Regions from separate parts of the Kribbella sp. CA-247076 genome, predicted to be linked through region 2. Evidence: riboswitches for the same ligand, from Rfam matches in the RefSeq annotation. Region 2 holds a riboswitch; the other holds the start of a gene.
What was found. Region 2 has a riboswitch for FMN ahead of ribD (bifunctional diaminohydroxyphosphoribosylaminopyrimidine deaminase/5-amino-6-(5-phosphoribosylamino)uracil reductase RibD). Riboswitches for the same ligand answer to the same signal wherever they lie in the genome.

Region 1 (8,735 bases), 2.3 Mb from region 2:
CCGCGTCCCGCAGTCCGTACCGGCCTTGCAACTCGTCCTCGAGGTCGCTGTGCACGCCGCTCGGCATGGTCACCACGGTGTGCACGATGCCGACGTCGACGGCCTGCTTGAGCATCCGCGACACCCGCGCCTGGGAGAGGTTGAGCTCGGCCGCGATCTTCGGTTGCCGGATGCCCTTCTCGTGGTACATCCGGGCCACCTTCGCGAGCAGCCGCAACTCGTCCAGCCCCGGCTGACGCACCGCGCGGTTGTTCACTCCAGACCTCCTGACAGACGACGACTATAGGTCAGCCAGGCAGATGTACACGCGAGGTGCACCGCCAGGATCGGGCAGTGGATCCCGGGGCGAGTCGCGTTGGCCGGTCGCGACCACGGAGCCGTCGCGGGGGTCCACGATCCGGTACGGCAGGGGTACGTCGTCGTCGAACACCCTCACCGTGCCGCCGTACTCGCGGTAAACGATCAGCAGTTGCCCGGGCACGCTGAGCGCCCGTCCGGAGATCACCCGGGTCCAGTCCGGCACCATGTCGGTCGTCGGCAGACCGTTCAGGATCTTCGTGACCAGCCCGACGTACGCCGATCCTTCGAAGCCGGCCGCCTCCCGCCAGCCCGCGCCGGGCGCGGCGAAGTAGTCCGAGTGCCCCGGGCTCGTCGGGGTGCAGCTTCCACTGCCACAGGCTGCCGGCGCCGTAGACAACGCCCATCGTCCCGCCCGCGCACAGGTTGCTCCACGCCTCGTGCCCCTGCCACCACCCGGCCGCTACGCCGGTCCGGCCGGTGTGCTCGTACGTCGGCTCGCCGTTCGCGACCGCTCTGACCGGGAGGTTCCGCCACATGTCGGCGACCCGATCGGGCACGTGCTCACCGGTGTGGCCGGTCTGGCACCACTGGAAGTCCAGCCAGTCCGCGTCCTGGTGAGCGTCGGCGCGGATGTGCGGCCGGTAGTGGATGCCGGTGGGCTGGCCGTAGCAGTCCGACGCCTGCACCTCCGCCCCACCGGCCGCGATCTGCGGTTCGCGCCCGGATCCGTCCCCGCCGACCAGGTAGATCGCGGGCTGTGCGCCGTACCGGGCGACGAGGTAGCGGCAGTAGCGCGCGTACTCCGCCGGCGGTACGACGGGGCCCGCGACGTCGAGGCCCTTCCAACCGAAGCCGTGGAAGACGGGCTGCAGGACGGGGACGAGACCGTGCTCGACCAGGATCCGGAGCAGGCCGTCGAGGTACTGGAAGTAGTCGACATTCGGCCGGTTCAGGTGGCCGTCCGGGAGATCCTCGAAGGCCACCGCGAAGCCCTGGTCCTGGGTGCGGTCGCGCGGCCCGACCGCACGCATGTCCGGCTGGACCGTCATCAGCAGGACGGCGTTGAACCCCTTGGCCTGCCGGTCGGCGGCGTACTCCCGGACCTGCTCGGGCGTCGCCCGCCACGGCAGCGCCCACGCGGTGTCCGCCGCCAGGATCGCGGGTGTGCCGTCGGCGTGCACGAGGCTGCGGCCGCCGGGCGACATCCGCCAGAAGCCGTGGGCGTAGAACGGGTGGTCGGTCTCGGCCGCGGTGACGTCGAACTCGCCGGCGTCGTCGCCGCAGGTCCACTGCCACCGCCCGGCCTCAGGGGCGGCGAAGCGGACCCGCCAAGTTTCGCCGCCGTCCCAGAACGCCGGCCGCCGCAACCGCGGGCCGTCCTCGTGCTCGAAGTCCGCCCAGATCTCGGCGGCGTACGGCTGCTTCCTGGTCAGCGTCAGCTCGAGCTCACGCCAGACTGAGATGGACATGACACTCCACGAAGGGTTGGGACGGATAAACTGACCCGCGTACAGCAAGATCACACGTGCTCTGGGGTCGGTGAAATTCCGAGCCGGCGGTGACAGTCCGCGACCCGTGACTTCGCAGGAAGAAGCGGTTGACCCGGTGGAACTCCGGGACCGACGGTGAAAGTCCGGATGGGAAGACGCACGTGGCAGTCTTCGCGGTGCGCTGCCGGCGTGCGTGCCGGACGTGCCCGCGGAGCTTGTCGTTGCCCCGGAGCGCCAGGCCGAGAGGACAGCGACCGTGAGCACCGCGACGACCACCCGCTTGGACACCATCGAGCGCGCGATCGGCGAGATCGCCCGGGGACGGCCCGTCGTGGTCGTCGACGACGAGGACCGTGAGAACGAGGGCGACCTGACCTTCGCCGCGAGCCTGGCGACCCCGGAACTGATGGCCCTGCTGGTCCGGTACACCAGCGGCTACGTCTGCGCACCGGCCGCACCGGAGGTCCTCGACCGGCTCGCGCTTCCGCTGATGGTCCCGGACAACCAGGACAGCCTGCGGACGGCGTACACCGTCTCCGTGGACGCGAGGACGGGCGTCGGCACTGGCATCTCGGCCGCCGACCGGGCCCGGACCGTCCGCGTGCTGGCCGACCCGGCGGCCCGGCCCACGGACCTGATCCGGCCCGGCCACATCCTGCCGCTGCGCGCAGTCGAGGGCGGCGTCCGGCAGCGGCCCGGTCACACCGAGGCCACCGTCGAGCTGGTCCGGCTGGCCGGGCTGCCGCCGGTCGGCGTGATCGGCGAGCTGATGAACGACGACGGCACGCTGATGACCGGGGCCGGACTGCGGGCGTTCGCGGACACGCACGGGCTCGCGATGATCTCGATCGCCGACCTGGTCAGTTACGTGTCTTGAGCAACTGCCGGGCCGCGTCGGCGATGCCGTCGGGTGAGAGGCCGTAGCGGTCCAGCAGGTAGCCGGCCGAACCGGTCGGCGCGAACTCGGGGATGCCGAGGATCGACACCCGGGCCGGGTGTTGCTGGACGACGGTCTCCGCGACCGCGCCGCCCAGCCCACCGCCGGTCACCGCCTCCTCGGCGGTGACGATGCCGGCCGTCTCCCGCGCGGCCGCCACCACGGCGTCGACGTCGAGCGGCTTCACCGTCGGCATCGACAGCACCCGGGCCGAGATCCCTTCGGTGGCGAGCTGCTCGGCCGCGGCCAGCGCCCGCCACAGCACGGTCCCGTTGCTGACCAGCGTCACGTCGTCACCGGCCCGGACCGTGATCGCCCGGCCCAGCCGGAACTCGTAGTCGTCGGCGTACACCTTCGGCACGCTCATCCGGCTGACCCGGATGAAGACCGGCCCGTCCGAGGCGGCCGCCCAGCGCAGCGCCGCCGCGGTCTCGACCGGGTCGGCGGGCACGATCACGGTCAGGTTCGCGATCGCCCGCAACCAGGCGATGTCCTCGATCGAGTGGTGCGTCGGGCCGAGCTCGCCGTACGCGACGCCCGGGCTCATCCCGCACAGCTTCACGTTCGTGTTCGAGTAGGCGACGTCCGCCTTGATCTGCTCGAGCGCGCGGCCGGTGAGGAAGCAGGACGCGGCCGAGACGAACGGGATCCGGCCGCCGTTGGCCAGGCCGGACGCGACTCCGACCATGTCCTGCTCGGCGATGCCGACGTTGATCAGCCGGTCCGGGAACGCCTTCCGGAAGCTGTTCAGCTTGCTCGAACCGACCGAGTCGTTCACCACCCCGACGATCCGGTGGTCCGCGTGCGCGAGCTCGGCGAGCGTCTCGACGTACGCGTCCCGGCAGTCGTACCGCGGCTGGTCGGCGATCGAGGCGGTGTCGGCGACGGTCATGCCTGCTCCTTGGTGTAGCGGGGAACCAGAGCCTCCAGCTCGGTGACGGCCTGCTGGAACTCGGCCGCGTCCGGCACCCGGTGGTGCCAGGCGACGTTGTTGCTCATGAACGAGATCGGGTGGCCCTTGTGGGTGTGCGCGATCACGAAGGTCGGCTTGCCCGGCCGGAACGGGACCGCGGACAGCACGTCGAGCAGCTCGCCGTGGTCGTGTCCGTTGACCTCGACCACCGCGAACCCGAACGCCATCGCCTTGTCCGGCAGCGGATCCAGGTCGTTGGTCTCCTTCGTGGTGGCGCCCTGCTGCAGCCGGTTCCGGTCGACGATCACCGTCAGCCGGTCCAGCTGGTACTGCGAGGCCGCCATCATCGCCTCCCAGTTGCTGCCCTCCTGCAGTTCGCCGTCCCCGACCAGGACGTACGTACGCCGCAACGAGACGTCGAGCTTGGCCGACAGGGCGTGCCCGACCGCGACCGGCAGGCCGTGCCCGAGCGGGCCGGTGTTGGCCTCGACGCCGGCCACCTTGTTCCGGTTCGGGTGCCCGTTCAGCGCGGACTCCGGTTGGAGGAACGTGGCCAGCTCCTCGACCGGCAGGAAGCCGAAGGCCGCCAGCGTGGTGTAGAGCGCGCCGGCCACATGGCCCTTGCTCAGGATGAACCGGTCGCGCTCCGGGTCGTTCACCGTGTCCGGGCCGATGTCGAGCACCGCGCCGTACAGGGTGGCCAGGATGTCGATCGCGGAGAAGTCGCCGCCGATGTGGCCGGCGCCGGCGTGGTGGACCAGCTTGAGGTCCTGCAGCCGGATCTGCCGGGCGGCCTCGGCGATGTGCGCGACCTGCTCGGCGCGGCTGCTGTGGACCGGCAGCCGGCCGAGGACCGGCATCGTGGTGTGTTCGACCGTCAGCGTCATGCCAGATCCGCCATCGAACTCAGCAGCACCTTCTGGACCAGCTTCTGCGCGGCCAGCGCGTCGTGCGACGCCTGCGCCGCGGCCAGCGCCTCGTCGTCCAGTACGTCGAGCGCGTGGTGCACCGCCTTGAGAAACCGGATCGCCTGCTTGGCGGCCTCGACACTGTCCTCGCGGAACGGGAACTGGTCGAGCTGCCAGACACCCTCCCAATTGTTCCTCCGCAGGGTGTGGAAGAACTCGAACGTCTCGACCAGGTGGACCGAGCCGACGACCATGTCGTCGTCCCAGCCGCGCAGGTTGTCGTTCACGTCGATCGCGAACAGCCGGTTGTAGTCGATCGCCAGCTGGGCCGCGTCGGCCGGCGTCTCCTGGCCGTACAGCGAGTGGCCGAAGTCGAGCAGGATGCCGAGGTTCGGCAGGCCGATCTTCTCGATCCCGAGCAGGGTCCGGGCGACGTTCGGGAAGACGATCTTGACCCGGGGCTCGCGCGGCTTGTACTCGATCACGAAGTTGATGTCCGGGTGCGCCGAGACCAGCTCGGTCAGCCCGTCCAGCGCCAGGTTCCACAGGTCGTGGTAGTTCACCTGGAACGGGTAGTCCCAGCCGTCCTGGCCGGGCCAGAGCTTCACGTACGAGCAGCCCAGGTCCTTGGCCAGCTCGGTGGCGTTGTGCATCAGCTCCAGCGCCTGCTTGCGGACGCCCGGGTCGGGGTTGGTGAACGAGCCCTTGACGAAGTCGCGGGTGTAGATCTCCGGCGTGATCGCGATCGCCTTCAGGCCGTTCCGCTCGAGCGCGGCCTTCACCTCGTCGAGCGTGCCGTCGTACCCGGCGAACGGCCAGTTCAGGTCGACGACGGACAGGTCGCCGACGGCGCCGGCCCGGTCGAGCTGTTCGAGCAGTCCGACGGGTTCGCCGTACCCATCGGTGGCGTAGCGGTCCTTGTACGTCGCGAAGTGCCAGATACCCGCGCCGAAGACCGGCAGATCAGTCATCGTGGTGTCCTAACCCTTGAGGGAGCCGGCGGTGAGCCCGCCGACGATCCAGCGCTGCAGGAAGATGTACGCGATCAGGATCGGTACGACGGCGATCAGGATGCCCGCCGCCAGACCGGTGTTGTTGTTGGCGAACTGCCCCTGGAAGTTGAGCAGCCCGACCGGGATCGTCTTGTTCGCGTCCGAGTTCAGCAGGATCAGCGCGAACAGGAACTCGTTCCACGTCGCCACCGCGTCCAGGATCGCCACCGTCACCAGGGCCGGCGTGGACAGCGGCAGCACGATCGTGAAGAAGATCCGCCAGTCGCCGGCGCCGTCGACCCGGGCCGCCTCGAAGATCTCGTCCGGGATCTGCCGGAAGAACGACTGCAGCACCAGCACCTCGAACGGGATGCCGAAGGCCAGGTACGGCCCGAGCAGACCGAGCAGGCTGTCGGTGGCACCGGCCGACCGCATCATGATGAAGACCGGGACGATGGTGATGTAGATCGGGATCGTCAGCCCGAGGAACACCGAGAACATCACCGTCCGGCGGAACTTCATCCGCAGCTTCGCCAGCGCGAACGCGAGCATCGCCGACACGAGCACACCGAGCGGCACCTTCATCAGTGCCAGCAGCGCGCTGTTGCGGTAGGTGGTGGCGAAGTTGCCGATCCCCCACGCGTCCTTGAAGTTCGACCAGGTGAAGGTGTCCGGCCAGGACAGCGGCCCGTTGCCGACGAAGTCCGACAGCGGCCGGATCGCGGTCACCACCAGCAGGGCCAGCGGCGAGATCCAGAACAGCGCCACCACGAGCAGCACCAGCGTGATGACGACGCCCTTCCGCCCTCTCGGTGGTCGGCTCTGGGGCACGGTGTCGGTCGGTACGACGGGAGCATCGACCCGCACGGGCGCGATCGAGGTCATGACGCCTCCCTTGTCTGCGAGCGGACGTACGGGATGCCGACGGCGATCGCCACCAGCGTGATCACAACCGCGATCGCCGTGCCGTAGCCGGCTTGGTAGTACTGGAAGACGTTCGCGTACATCCACGTGCCCATCACCTGGGTCGCCGTACCGGGACCGCCGTACGTCATCGCGTAGATCATGTCGAAGACCTTGAACGAGTCGATCAGCGACAACGCCAGCACGATGTAGTGCGCGGGCCGCAGGCTCGGCATGGTCACGTTCCAGAACTGCTGCCAGCGGGTCGCGCCGTCGACGGTCGCGGCCTCGTAGAGCTCCTTCGGGATGCCCTGCAGCGCGGCCAGGTAGAGCAGCATCGGGAAGCCGGTCCGCAACCAGATGGCCGGAACCATCACCGCCCACAACGCGGTCGAGTCCTGGCCGAGCCATGGCTGCGCCAGCCCGTCCAGCCCGATCAGCCGCAGCACCGAGTTGATCGCGCCGTACTGCGGGTTGTAGAGCCAGCCCCAGATCGAGGCGATCGACACCAGCGGCAGCACTGCGGGCGTGTAGAAGATCAACCGGAGCACCGGCTTGCCGTGCACCTTGCCGTTGAGCGCGATCGCCAGCGCGAGCCCGATCGCGGTCGGGAACGCGATCGTGACGACGGTCCAGATGGCGTTGTTCCGGACCGCGGTGGCGACGACCGGGTCACTCGGCAGCTTGGTGTAGTTCTCCAGCCCGACGAAGTTGTACGTCGCGCTCAGGCCGTCCCAGTCGGTCAGGCTGAACCACAGGGACGACAACGCCGGGTACACCAGGAAGCCGACGTACACCACCACCGCGGGCAGCGCGAACATCCACGGCGACCACTTGCCGCCGCGCTGGACCTTGGGAGCCGTGGCCCGCTGACGCCGGGACAGTGCGACCGTCGCCATGGTCGCGACTCAGCCCTTCGCCCAGGCGGAGACGATCTCCTGCATCGTCTTGGCCGCCGCGTCCGGGGTGGTCTTGCCCTGCAGCAGGTTGCTCTGCACGCTGAAGTACTGGTCGGCCTCCTTCTTCGGGAACGCCTGGTCCTGGATCGTGTAGAACGGGTTGTCGCCGTACTTCTGTGCCCACTCCGCCGACAGCGGCAGCGCCTTGGCGTCCGGCTCGGCGCCCTCGACGGTCGAGGCGGTGATCTGCAGCGCCTTCTGCGTCTCCGGCTTGACCATGAAGTCCAGCAGCTCGGCAGCCTTGTCCGGGTTTCCGGACTTGGCGTTGATCATGTACCCCTCGACGAAGCCCGAGTGCCGGGCCGGCTGCTGGTCGGTGGGCAGCTCGAAGGTGCCGAACCCTGCCGGACTCTTCTTCGCCGCGAGGATCGCGTTCGATTCGGTCCACGTGCCGGCGATCGTGTACGCCGCCTCGCCCTGGACGTACCACGGCTCGACGTCGGCCGGGTCCAGCCCCAGCGCGCCCTGCGGCAGCCACTTCTTGTCCTGCCACTTCTTGAACAGCGTGAACGCCTCGACCACCTCGGGCCGGTCCCAGCTCTCGTCGCCGGCCAGCAGTTTGTCGTGCAGCTCCGGGCCGGCGGTGTGCTCGAGCAAGTACTCGAACAGCCGCATGACGTGCCAGCCGTACTTGCCGCCGGTCGCGAGCGGGGTCACCCCGACGGCGACGAGCTTGTCGTTGAGCGCCTCGAGCTCGGCGTACGTCGTCGGCGGCGCGCTCACCCCGGCCTTCGCGAACAGAGACTTGTTGTACCAGGCACCGATTCCGAGGGAGGTGAACGGCAGGCCGGCCTTGAAGCCTTCGAACGTCATCCCGTCGATCGCCTGCTGGTTGACCGAGCTGTTCCAGCCGTACTTGTCGTAGTACTTGCCAAGGTCGAGGGCCTGCTTGGCCTTCGCGAACGGCGCCCCGATCTGGCCGCCCCAGATCCGCCAGACATCCGGGCCCTTGCCGCCGAGCAGCTGCGTCCGCAGCTTGTCCGGGTACACGGCCGCACCCGAACCCGGCAGGCTCTCGACAGTCGTCGTCGTACCGGCCTGAGCGTCGAACTTCTTGACCTGCGCCTTGAGCAGCCCGATCGTCTCGTCACCCTCGTAGGTGAACAGCCGCAGGTTGTTCGAGGCCGCGCCGGTGGCGTCGCCGCTCCCGCTGGTCGACGTACCGCCCCCGGTGCAGGCGGACAGGCCGACGCCGGCCGCGGCCGCGGAGGTGAGACCGAGGAAACCCCGGCGGGTGAAGGTGTTGGGGGTCATGAGGTGCTCCTTTGCCGGGCGAACCGGCGGATCTTCGCGAACATGTCCTCGAGCAGGAACCGGACGTCGACGTGTTCGC
Region 2 (8,735 bases):
CAGCACGAGAGTGTTGACCAGTCCTACCGTGAGCATCTCGGGCAGGACTTCCTTCATCGACCCCCAGTCGAGGAAGGTGTCGTTCAGCGTGGACCAGATGTCCATCAGCCGGCTGCGGGCGTCGTGAACTTGACGGTGCCGCTGCCCGGCTTGAAGTTCGGCGGTACGGCGCGGCCCGGGTAGTACTGCTCGACCAGCTTGGTCCACGTGCCGTCGGCGATCACCTCGTCGAGCGCCTTGTTGACCGCCTCGCGCAGTTCGTCGTTGCTCTTGGCCACCGCGAACGCCATCGGGGCATCGCTGAGCTCCTTCGCGGCCAGGATCACCGTGCCGCCGCCCTGCTCCTTGGCCATCTTCTCGCCGATCTCGGCAGGGGAGACCCACGCGTCCGCTGTACCCGCCTTGAGCTGGCCGAGCGCGGCGTTGTAGTTCGGCACCCGGACCGGGTCGAGATCCTTCTGGGTGGCGTAGTCGTCCTGGACGGTGCCCTGGACGACGACCACGCGCTTGCCCTGAAGCTGGTCGAACGTCGTGATGCCGGAGTCCTTCGTGGTGTTCAGCCCGAGGTACCCGAAGTCATACCCATTGCTGAAGGCAACCGTCTTTTTGCGGGCCTCGGTGACCGTGATCGACGAGCTGCCGAGGTCGTACTGACCGCCGTTCACCTGCGACAGCAGCGCGGAGAAGTCGGTGCCGACGAACTCCGGCTTCAGGTTCAGCTTCGCCGCGACCGCGGTGATCAGGTCGTTGTCGAACCCGGTGAACCTGCCGTCCTGCACGTACACGTTCGGCGGCGCATCCGTCAGCGTCCCGATCCGCAACGTCCCGGACTTGATCAGCCCGAGGTCCGGACCGTTCGACGCCGCGTCGTCCTCGCTGCCGCAGGCGACCATCGAAACGGCCAGCGTGACAGCGGCTCCCACCGCGACGACCCGTCGAAAGGCGCTGAAGGCGCGCACAGCTCTCTCCTCACAACCGTTGGTTCAGCACGGAGCGACCGCTCCGCCGTCCGATCCCAACACCGGCTCCGAGAACGCCATTCCGGCCTGACATCCTGTGAGACAGGCGGAAATCCTCGTCGGGCTTGTGTTAACCGACGTGCTCCGGAGTGACCGCGCGCACATCTTTCGGACCTCTCGTCGTGGTGAGGATCACGGCCGACGTTTCGAGGTCAGCTCAGTTGGGCGAGGGCCGACCTGAGGAACGCATCACGTCGTGCGGTCATCGGTCCGAGATCGGTCGGGGTGTTGAGGGCCGCGACCGCGTCCCAGTAGGCGACGTCGGTCGCGGGTCGTCCGGTGGCCTGCTCCCAACCGGTCACTATCCCGGCGGTTGCCTCGGGCCCATAGGTGATCGCCAACTGCTTCCGGAGCTCCCCGAGGTCGACTCCTGGGTCGCCGACTCCGGCCGTCTTCCAGTCGATGAACACGCAGCGTGGGTCGCCTGCCCACAACAGGTTGCCGAACCACACGTCACCGTGAACGAACACCGTCGCGTCTCGCGGCTCGGGCATGCTCCGAATCAACTCGTCCGCTCTCTGCAGCAGAGGCGTGGTCGGCATCCTGCCTTCCCGCCGATCAGCCGCGAAGTCGTCCACCGCGATCGGCCTCGGCCTGAACGGCAGGTGCGGCTGCGGCGCGAGCGCGACCGCGTGGATCTGCGCCAGCGCCGCACCCGCCACCCGACCCCAATCGCGCCGGTCAGACACCGCCTCCGGCCGGGCCGCTCGCCCAGACCGAGGGCCGGCCGGCGGTTCGCTCGACGAAGCACCTGGCCACGCTGTGCTCCCGTCGACGAACGTCTCCAGGCTCGCCGCTACGCCGGCCACGCGCCCATCGAGATCCTTGGCAATCAATCGCGGCGCCGCGAGCCCGTGCCGCTCGGCCACCTCCAGCGCAGCAGCCCCCGTGGCCACCATCGCCGCATCAACCCGAGGCGTAACAGACCGCAACACGACATCCAACCGCCGCCCCTGTACGTCGACGGTCAGCCGCCACGGACCCTGATCGCCGTGCAGCGCGTGCACGGACCGGACCACAGCGCCGCCCAACTCTCCGACCGCCCAGCGTAACAACCGCTCGGCCGGCCCCACCTGATCTGAAGTCCTACCCTTCCCGCACTCGGTGAGGCTGGCACACGGACGGGTAGGGGTCAACCGCGATCTATCCGCCCTGGTGGCGCTCGTAGTGCGCGAGGGCATCAGCGGTCCGGCCGGTGCCGTAGGTCAGCAGGAGGTCGGCGAGGGCAGGGGAGTCAGCGGCGATGGCGTTGGCCGCGTTCTGGATCTCGTCGGCCGACGCGACCGCGCGGAAGAGGTCCTGGATCTCGCGGACGACGGCGCGCGCGGACGGCGGCGTATTCACCGTGGGCTGGGGCGCCGCTGCCGGAGCCTGCATGGCCGGCGGAGTGGCGAACGGTGTGCCCTGCCCGGGAGCCGGCGTCCGGCCGGACGCGGGGGTCTGGCCGGATGCGAGGGTCTGGCCGGACGCGGGGGTCTGGCCGGATGCGAGGGTCTGGCCGGACGCGGGGGTTTGGCCGGGCGCCGGGGTCTGGCCCGGAGTTGTGGCCTGATCGTGGGCGATCTGGGCCGGGCGAGGGAGCTGGGCGGTGGGGTCCGAACGGGTGAAGGCGCCGGTCGCGCCGCGGATCCGGTCGAGCTCGGCGGGGATGTCGTCCGGATCGATCTCCCCGATGTACGCCAGGTGGGCGAGCTGGTCGAGCGCCTGCAGCCGGGAGACCACCGCCGGGTTGCCGATCTTCACCCGTTGGGCGCTCATCAGCTGCGACAGCATCGGCGCGGACAGCCCGATCACCTGCGCCAGCGCACCCTGCGTCAGCTGCAGCGGCCCGATCACCCGGCGGACGAGCTCGCCGAGCGGTTCGCCGTACAGTTCGGTCTGCTGCTGCAGGTTGAGTGCCGTCTGGTCCATCCGCGTGATCCCCTCGTGACGCCGCCTTGTCGGTAGCGACTGCAAACATCTTCGCAGTCGCGAACGCAAATTTCCACTTCGGCTCTGGGTGCCCCGACTTGGAGGCAGCGACTTGACATTTGCAATCGCAAACTGCGAGTGTTTGCGGCAGCGAATCTCACTGGAGGAAACGATGACGATGCAGGGACACCGCCGCCCCGGGGTGGGGGCGATCCTCGCCATCACGCTGACCGCACTGCTCGCCGGTCTGACGGCCCCCACCGCCCAGGCCGACCCGGAGCCGGGCGGCAAGCTGGTCCTGGTGCTCGACTCGTCCGGCTCGATGAAGGAGCCGGCCGGCGACGGGCAGACCAAGATCGCCGCCGCGCGCACCGCGCTCACCAAGGTGGTGACCAAGCTGCCGACGGACGCGGAGGTCGGCCTGCGCGTCTACGGCGCGACCGTGTTCAAGCGCACCCAGGCCGGTGCGTGCACGGACACCCAGCTGTCCGTGCCGATCGGCAGGGACAACCGGCCGCAGTTGCAGGCAGCCATCGCGAAGTACAAGCCGTACGGCGAGACGCCGATCGGATACGCGCTGCAGCAGGCTGCCAAGGATCTCGGCCCGACCGGTCAGCGCACGATCGTGCTGGTCTCCGACGGTGAGGCCACCTGCGCACCCGACCCGTGCGTGGTGGCGCAGTCGATCGCCAAGCAGGGCATCGACCTGAAGATCGACGTCGTCGGCTTCCGGGTCGGCGGGACGGCGCGTAGCCAGCTGCAGTGCGTGGCCCGCGAGGGTCGCGGCGACTACTACGACGCCGACTCGACCATCGACCTCGAAGCCGGGCTCGACCGCCTGTCCACCCGGGCGTTCCGGCCGTTCCGCATCTCCGGCACGCCGATCGAGGGCGGCCCGCAGCAGGAAGGCGCCCCGGTGGTTGCCCCTGGCCACTACTCGGACACCTTTGGCGGCGACGAGACCGCGAAGTACTACCTGATCAAGCGCAGCATCAAGGGCTCGACCCTGCGGGCCGGCGTCAGCTTCCGGCGGGTGCCGGGCAAGGAGCTGGTGATCCAGGCGGAGGTGAAGCTCAAGACGCTGGCCGGTGACAGCTGCGGCTGGAGCTACCCGCGCGTGTTCGGCAGCGACCAAGGGCTGGCCACCGGCACCGCTTCGAGCTGGTCCGACTGGCAGGAGGAGTGCGCGGACTCCGATCAGATGGTGCTGACCGTCTCACCGGGCAAGGACTACCGCGAGCTCAAGGGTGTGCCGTTCGAGCTGCGGATCGACGAGGAGCCGCCGGTGTCGTCCACGGCGAACCTGCCCGAGGAGGCCGGCGACCCGACGTGGACCTCGATGCCCGGCACGACCCCGCGCGAGATCGTTCCCGGCTCGAGCTTCCCGGACGCGCCGCTGCTCGAGCCCGGCAGCTACAAGACCACGCTGATGCCGGGTGAGCTCCAGTTGTACCGGGTGAAGGCCGACTGGGGTCAGCGGATCCAGGCGCAGTTCACGGTGCCGAAGCTCGGCGCGGCGACGAGCAAGGCACTGGGCGGAATCCGGTATCTCGACACCGCCGTCATCTCGCCGATCGGCGAGGACGTGTACTCCGTGTTCGCGAAGAAGGTCCCCGGTGGGTCGGGCAAGCGCGGCGTACTGACCAAGGACGGCACGATCCAGGCGCTCACCACCAAGGAGATCCGGTACCTGAACCGCAACGGTGCCAACAACCAGGACACCGGGACGTCGATGCCGGGTGAGTACTACCTCGCGGTCACGCTGACCCGCAAGGACGACGACCGGGCGTTCACCATCCCGGTGACCCTCACGGTCGGTCTGGAAGGAACGGCCGGCACCGGCAAGCCCGAGTACGTCGATGGCGCCACTCCCGTCGCGGGCACCTCGGTCACTCCCACGCCTACCGCCGACCCGTCGGAGCCGGCCGACTCCGGTGACGAGAACGGCAACCAGGCCGGTGGGCCTGTTCAGGGCAACAGCAACGACACCGACTCCGGCGACAGCACCCCGCTCGCGCTCGTCGCGGGCCTCTCCGGGGGCGGCGTGGCTCTTCTGTTGCTGGGCGTCTTCGCAGTCCTCCGTCTCCGCAGGAAGCCCGCCGTCCAGCCTGGCGGTTGGTCAGCTGCTCCACAGCATCCGGGGAACGTACCGCCGCACCACAACCAGCCGCCCCAGCATTACCCGAACCACGGCGGCCAGCAGCCCCCGAACCGCTGACTCACCCAGAGCCCGGGCCGATGGCCCGGGCCCTGCCTTCATGACGAGTCTGCTGCGGGTGGGTCAGGTGAGGAGGAGCCAGGCGGCGGTGGTGAGGAGGGCCAATGCACCGGTGAAGGAGAGGACCGCGAGGGCGAGCCACGCTCGGGTGCGCGTCTGGATGCGGGTAGATGCGGTGCGCGTGGGTGCAGACGGGCCGATCGGGCCGGGGTGCTGTGACACGGAGCTCGGCTGGTCGGCGGCCTGGTTGGTGGCGGCGTGGGGGGTGGCGGGCCGCTGATCGGATGGTGCGGGTCGTGTCGGGGTGGCGGGTTGCTGGTCGGATGGTGCGGGTCGTGGCGGGGTGGCGGGCCGCTGGTCGGATGGTGTGGGTCGTGGCGGGGTGGCGGGCCGTTGGGGGTGAGGGGCAGGGTCGGTGGGGGTCCAGGTGGGTGGGAGGGGCGGCAGTTGGTCGAAGACTTCGGGGGAGTCGGGTTGCGTGGCCCATGGGGTGGCCGACGCGGGAGGGAGCGCCCCGGACTCGGCCAGGAGGCGGCCCGCGGCGTGGGCGGAGGCAGGGCGTTGGGTGGGGTCGGTCGCCGTACTGCGGTGGATGAACTCGGCGAAGGGCCCATCGACGGGTGGGAGCTTGCCGTCAGCGCCGGGTCGTTCGCCGGTGAGGAGTTCGGCGGCCACCGCGCCGACTGTGTAGAGGTCCTGGCGCGGATCGGGGTCGGCGCCGGCCAGCTGCTCGGGGCCGATGTAGCCGGGCGTGCCGAGGACGGTGCTGTGGCGCGTCATCCGGGGTTCGTCGAGGAGCCCGGCGACGCCGAAGTCGGACAGACGCAGGTGCGGGCGGCCTTTCCCGGTGACGTCGAGCAGGAGGTTGGCTGGCTTCAGGTCGCGGTGTACGACGCCGGCCGCGTGGACCGCGGACAGCCCGTGCAGCAGTTGATCGAGCAGCACGGCGACGTACGACGTGGGGAGCGGGCCGTGGTCGCCGAGCAGGGTCGCGACGGAGCCGCCGCGCACCAGGTCCATGGCGAACACGACCTTGTCGTCGTCGGCCGCCCACCCGTGGGGCGCGACCACGTGCGGGTGCTCGATCCGCAGCGACTGCTCGCGGACGAACCGCAGCAGCGTCGCCGCGTCGTGCTGGCCGAGGACCTTCGCCGCCACGTACGCCGACCGCCGCAGGTCCCACGCCCGCCAGACCGAGCCCATGCCACCGGTCCCGATCAGGTCGATCAGCCGATACCGCCCAGCAAACGCCTCCACCGGCAAGAACCTACCGCCCCACCAGACCGCATCCACGACCTCGTCCGGCGACGCTGAAAGACGCCGGTCACGCTCAGGATGTGACCTGGGTCGTGGCGGGCTGGGACAGCAGTGGCACACTGGAAGCACGAGTGAACCCACTCGCGTGCTCCGGGGTCGGTGTAATTCCGAGCCGGCGGTGACAGTCCGCGACCCGGCCGCTGCGGTTGAGCGGTCGGTTGACCTGGTGGAATTCCAGGACCGACGGTGAAAGTCCGGATGGGAGGCGCACGCGATCGGCGGGTGTGCTCTGGCGTCCGGTCGTGAGCCCTGCGAGGCGAGCGGAGTACGACGAGCAGTGGTCGGGCTCGACGGCAGCACCCGGACGGCAGTGCGTGCACCAGCCGGTTGTCACGAACCCCGGAGTGCGTCCGTGACAACGAGGGACCGTCAGTGAAGAACGCTTCGCCGATCGACGTCGCCTGGATGCGGCGTGCGGTCGAGCTGGCCGCGAAGGGCATCGGCAGCACGCACCCCAACCCGGTGGTCGGCTGTGTGATCACCGCTCGCGACGGCCATCCGGTCGGTGAGGGTTTCCACGCCGTTGCCGGTGGCCCCCATGCCGAGGTCGAGGCGCTGACGATGGCCGGCGACCGGGCCCGCGGCGGTACTGCGTACGTGACGCTCGAGCCCTGCAACCACACCGGCCGGACCGGGCCGTGTGCGGACGCGCTGATCGAGGCGGGGATCGCCCGCGTGGTGTACGCCGTACCGGACCCGAACAAGCAGGCCGCCGGCGGCGCGGAGAAGCTGGCCAGCAAGAACGTCAAGGTCGAGCAGGGGGTCCTGCAGAGCGACGCCGAGGCGGTCAACCACGTCTGGCTGCACAGCGTCCGGATGGGCCGGCCGTTCGTCACCTGGAAGTTCGCGACCACGCTCGACGGCCGGTCGGCGGCGCCGGATCGGACCAGCAAGTGGATCACCGGCCCGATCGCGCGGGCGGACGTCCACCGGAAGCGGGCCGAGTGCGACGCGATCGCGGTCGGCACCCAGACCGTGCTCGACGACGACCCGGAGTTGACGGTCCGCGACGAGAACGACGTACCCGCCGCCAGGCAACCGCTGCGAGTGGTCGTCGGCGACCGCGAGATCCCGCCGACCGCGCGGGTCCGCAACGACCGCGCCAAGACCCTGCTGCTGCCGACCCACGACCCCGCCGAGGTGCTCCGGCAACTGGACGACCAGCACATCCGGCACCTCTGGCTCGAAGGCGGCCCGACGCTGGCCGCCGCCTTCCTCCGCGCCCGGCTGGTCGACCAGATCGTCGCGTACGTCGCCCCGGCCGTGCTCGGCTCGGGGTTCGCGGCGGTGGGCGACCTGGGCGCGGAATCGATCGACCACCTGCGGCGGTTCAAGCTAGCGGACGTCACCCGCCTCGGCGACGACGTCCGGCTGATCCTGACTCCTCTTGGAGGGAAGTAGATGTTCACCGGCATCATCGAGGAACTCGGCACGGTCGAGTCCCTGGACCTGCTCGACGGGGACGCGGCCCGGCTCACCATCCGCGGTCCGAAGGTGACCGAGGACGCCGGTCACGGCGACTCGATCGCCGTGAACGGCTGTTGCCTGACGGTGGTCGAGCACGGCGAGGACACCTTCACCGCCGACGTGATGCAGGAGACCCTGCGGCGGACCGGCCTCGGCAGCCTGGAGAAGGGCTCGCACGTCAACCTCGAGCGCGCGGTCGCCGCCCACGCCCGGCTCGGCGGGCACATCGTCCAGGGCCACGTCGACGGCACCGGCACGATCGCGAGCCGGACCCCGTCCGAGCACTGGGAGGACGTCCGGGTCGCGACCACCCCCGAGATCCTCCGGTACGTCGCCGAGAAGGGCTCGATCGCCGTCGACGGCGTCTCGCTGACGGTCACGGACGTGGACGACGCGACCGGCACCTTCGGGGTCAGCCTGATCCCCACCACTCTCGAACTCACCGTGCTCGGCCGCAACCAGGTCGGCGACACCGTCAACCTCGAGGTCGACGTGATCGCCAAGTACGTCGAGCGACTCATCAAGGGAGGCACCAAGTGATCGACTGGTTGCTGCACTCCGAGGTCACCATCGCCGGCTCGCCGGTGCTGGTTCGCGAGATCGTCGGCAACGTCTTCGGCCTGGGCAGCGCGCTGTTCGGCATGCGCCGGCTGGTCGCCGCCTGGCCGGTCGGCATCGTCGGCAACATCCTGCTGTTCACCGTCTTCATCGGCGGGATCTTCGACACCCCGCAGGACAAGGACCTGTGGGGTCAGGCCGGGCGCCAGGTGTTCTTCGCCCTGGTCAGCCTCTACGGCTGGTAC

Region 1: it holds a riboswitch for FMN, as region 2 does, so the genes downstream of both, ribB (3,4-dihydroxy-2-butanone-4-phosphate synthase) here and ribD (bifunctional diaminohydroxyphosphoribosylaminopyrimidine deaminase/5-amino-6-(5-phosphoribosylamino)uracil reductase RibD) in region 2, are expected to answer to the same signal.

Annotation. Positions count from the first base shown of each region.
Region 1 is NZ_CP192051.1:351,058-359,792, reverse strand. It holds gene ACQPYZ_RS01775 (sugar-binding transcriptional regulator) at 1-256, opposite strand, end outside; gene ACQPYZ_RS01770 (DUF4038 domain-containing protein) at 288-1,769, opposite strand; FMN riboswitch at 1,822-1,955, shown strand; gene ribB (3,4-dihydroxy-2-butanone-4-phosphate synthase) at 2,047-2,667, shown strand; gene ACQPYZ_RS01760 (transketolase family protein) at 2,651-3,619, opposite strand; gene ACQPYZ_RS01755 (transketolase) at 3,616-4,527, opposite strand; gene ACQPYZ_RS01750 (sugar phosphate isomerase/epimerase family protein) at 4,524-5,519, opposite strand; gene ACQPYZ_RS01745 (carbohydrate ABC transporter permease) at 5,529-6,425, opposite strand; gene ACQPYZ_RS01740 (carbohydrate ABC transporter permease) at 6,422-7,342, opposite strand; gene ACQPYZ_RS01735 (ABC transporter substrate-binding protein) at 7,352-8,656, opposite strand; gene ACQPYZ_RS01730 (nucleoside hydrolase) at 8,653-8,735, opposite strand, start outside.
Region 2 is NZ_CP192051.1:5,579,948-5,588,682, reverse strand. It holds gene ACQPYZ_RS26305 (amino acid ABC transporter permease) at 1-105, opposite strand, end outside; gene ACQPYZ_RS26300 (substrate-binding periplasmic protein) at 105-959, opposite strand; gene ACQPYZ_RS26295 (phosphotransferase family protein) at 1,172-1,918, opposite strand; gene ACQPYZ_RS26290 (DNA-binding protein) at 2,163-2,930, opposite strand; gene ACQPYZ_RS26285 (vWA domain-containing protein) at 3,103-5,148, shown strand; gene ACQPYZ_RS26280 (serine/threonine-protein kinase) at 5,212-6,405, opposite strand; FMN riboswitch at 6,547-6,680, shown strand; gene ribD (bifunctional diaminohydroxyphosphoribosylaminopyrimidine deaminase/5-amino-6-(5-phosphoribosylamino)uracil reductase RibD) at 6,838-7,866, shown strand; gene ACQPYZ_RS26270 (riboflavin synthase) at 7,867-8,472, shown strand; gene pnuC (nicotinamide riboside transporter PnuC) at 8,469-8,735, shown strand, end outside.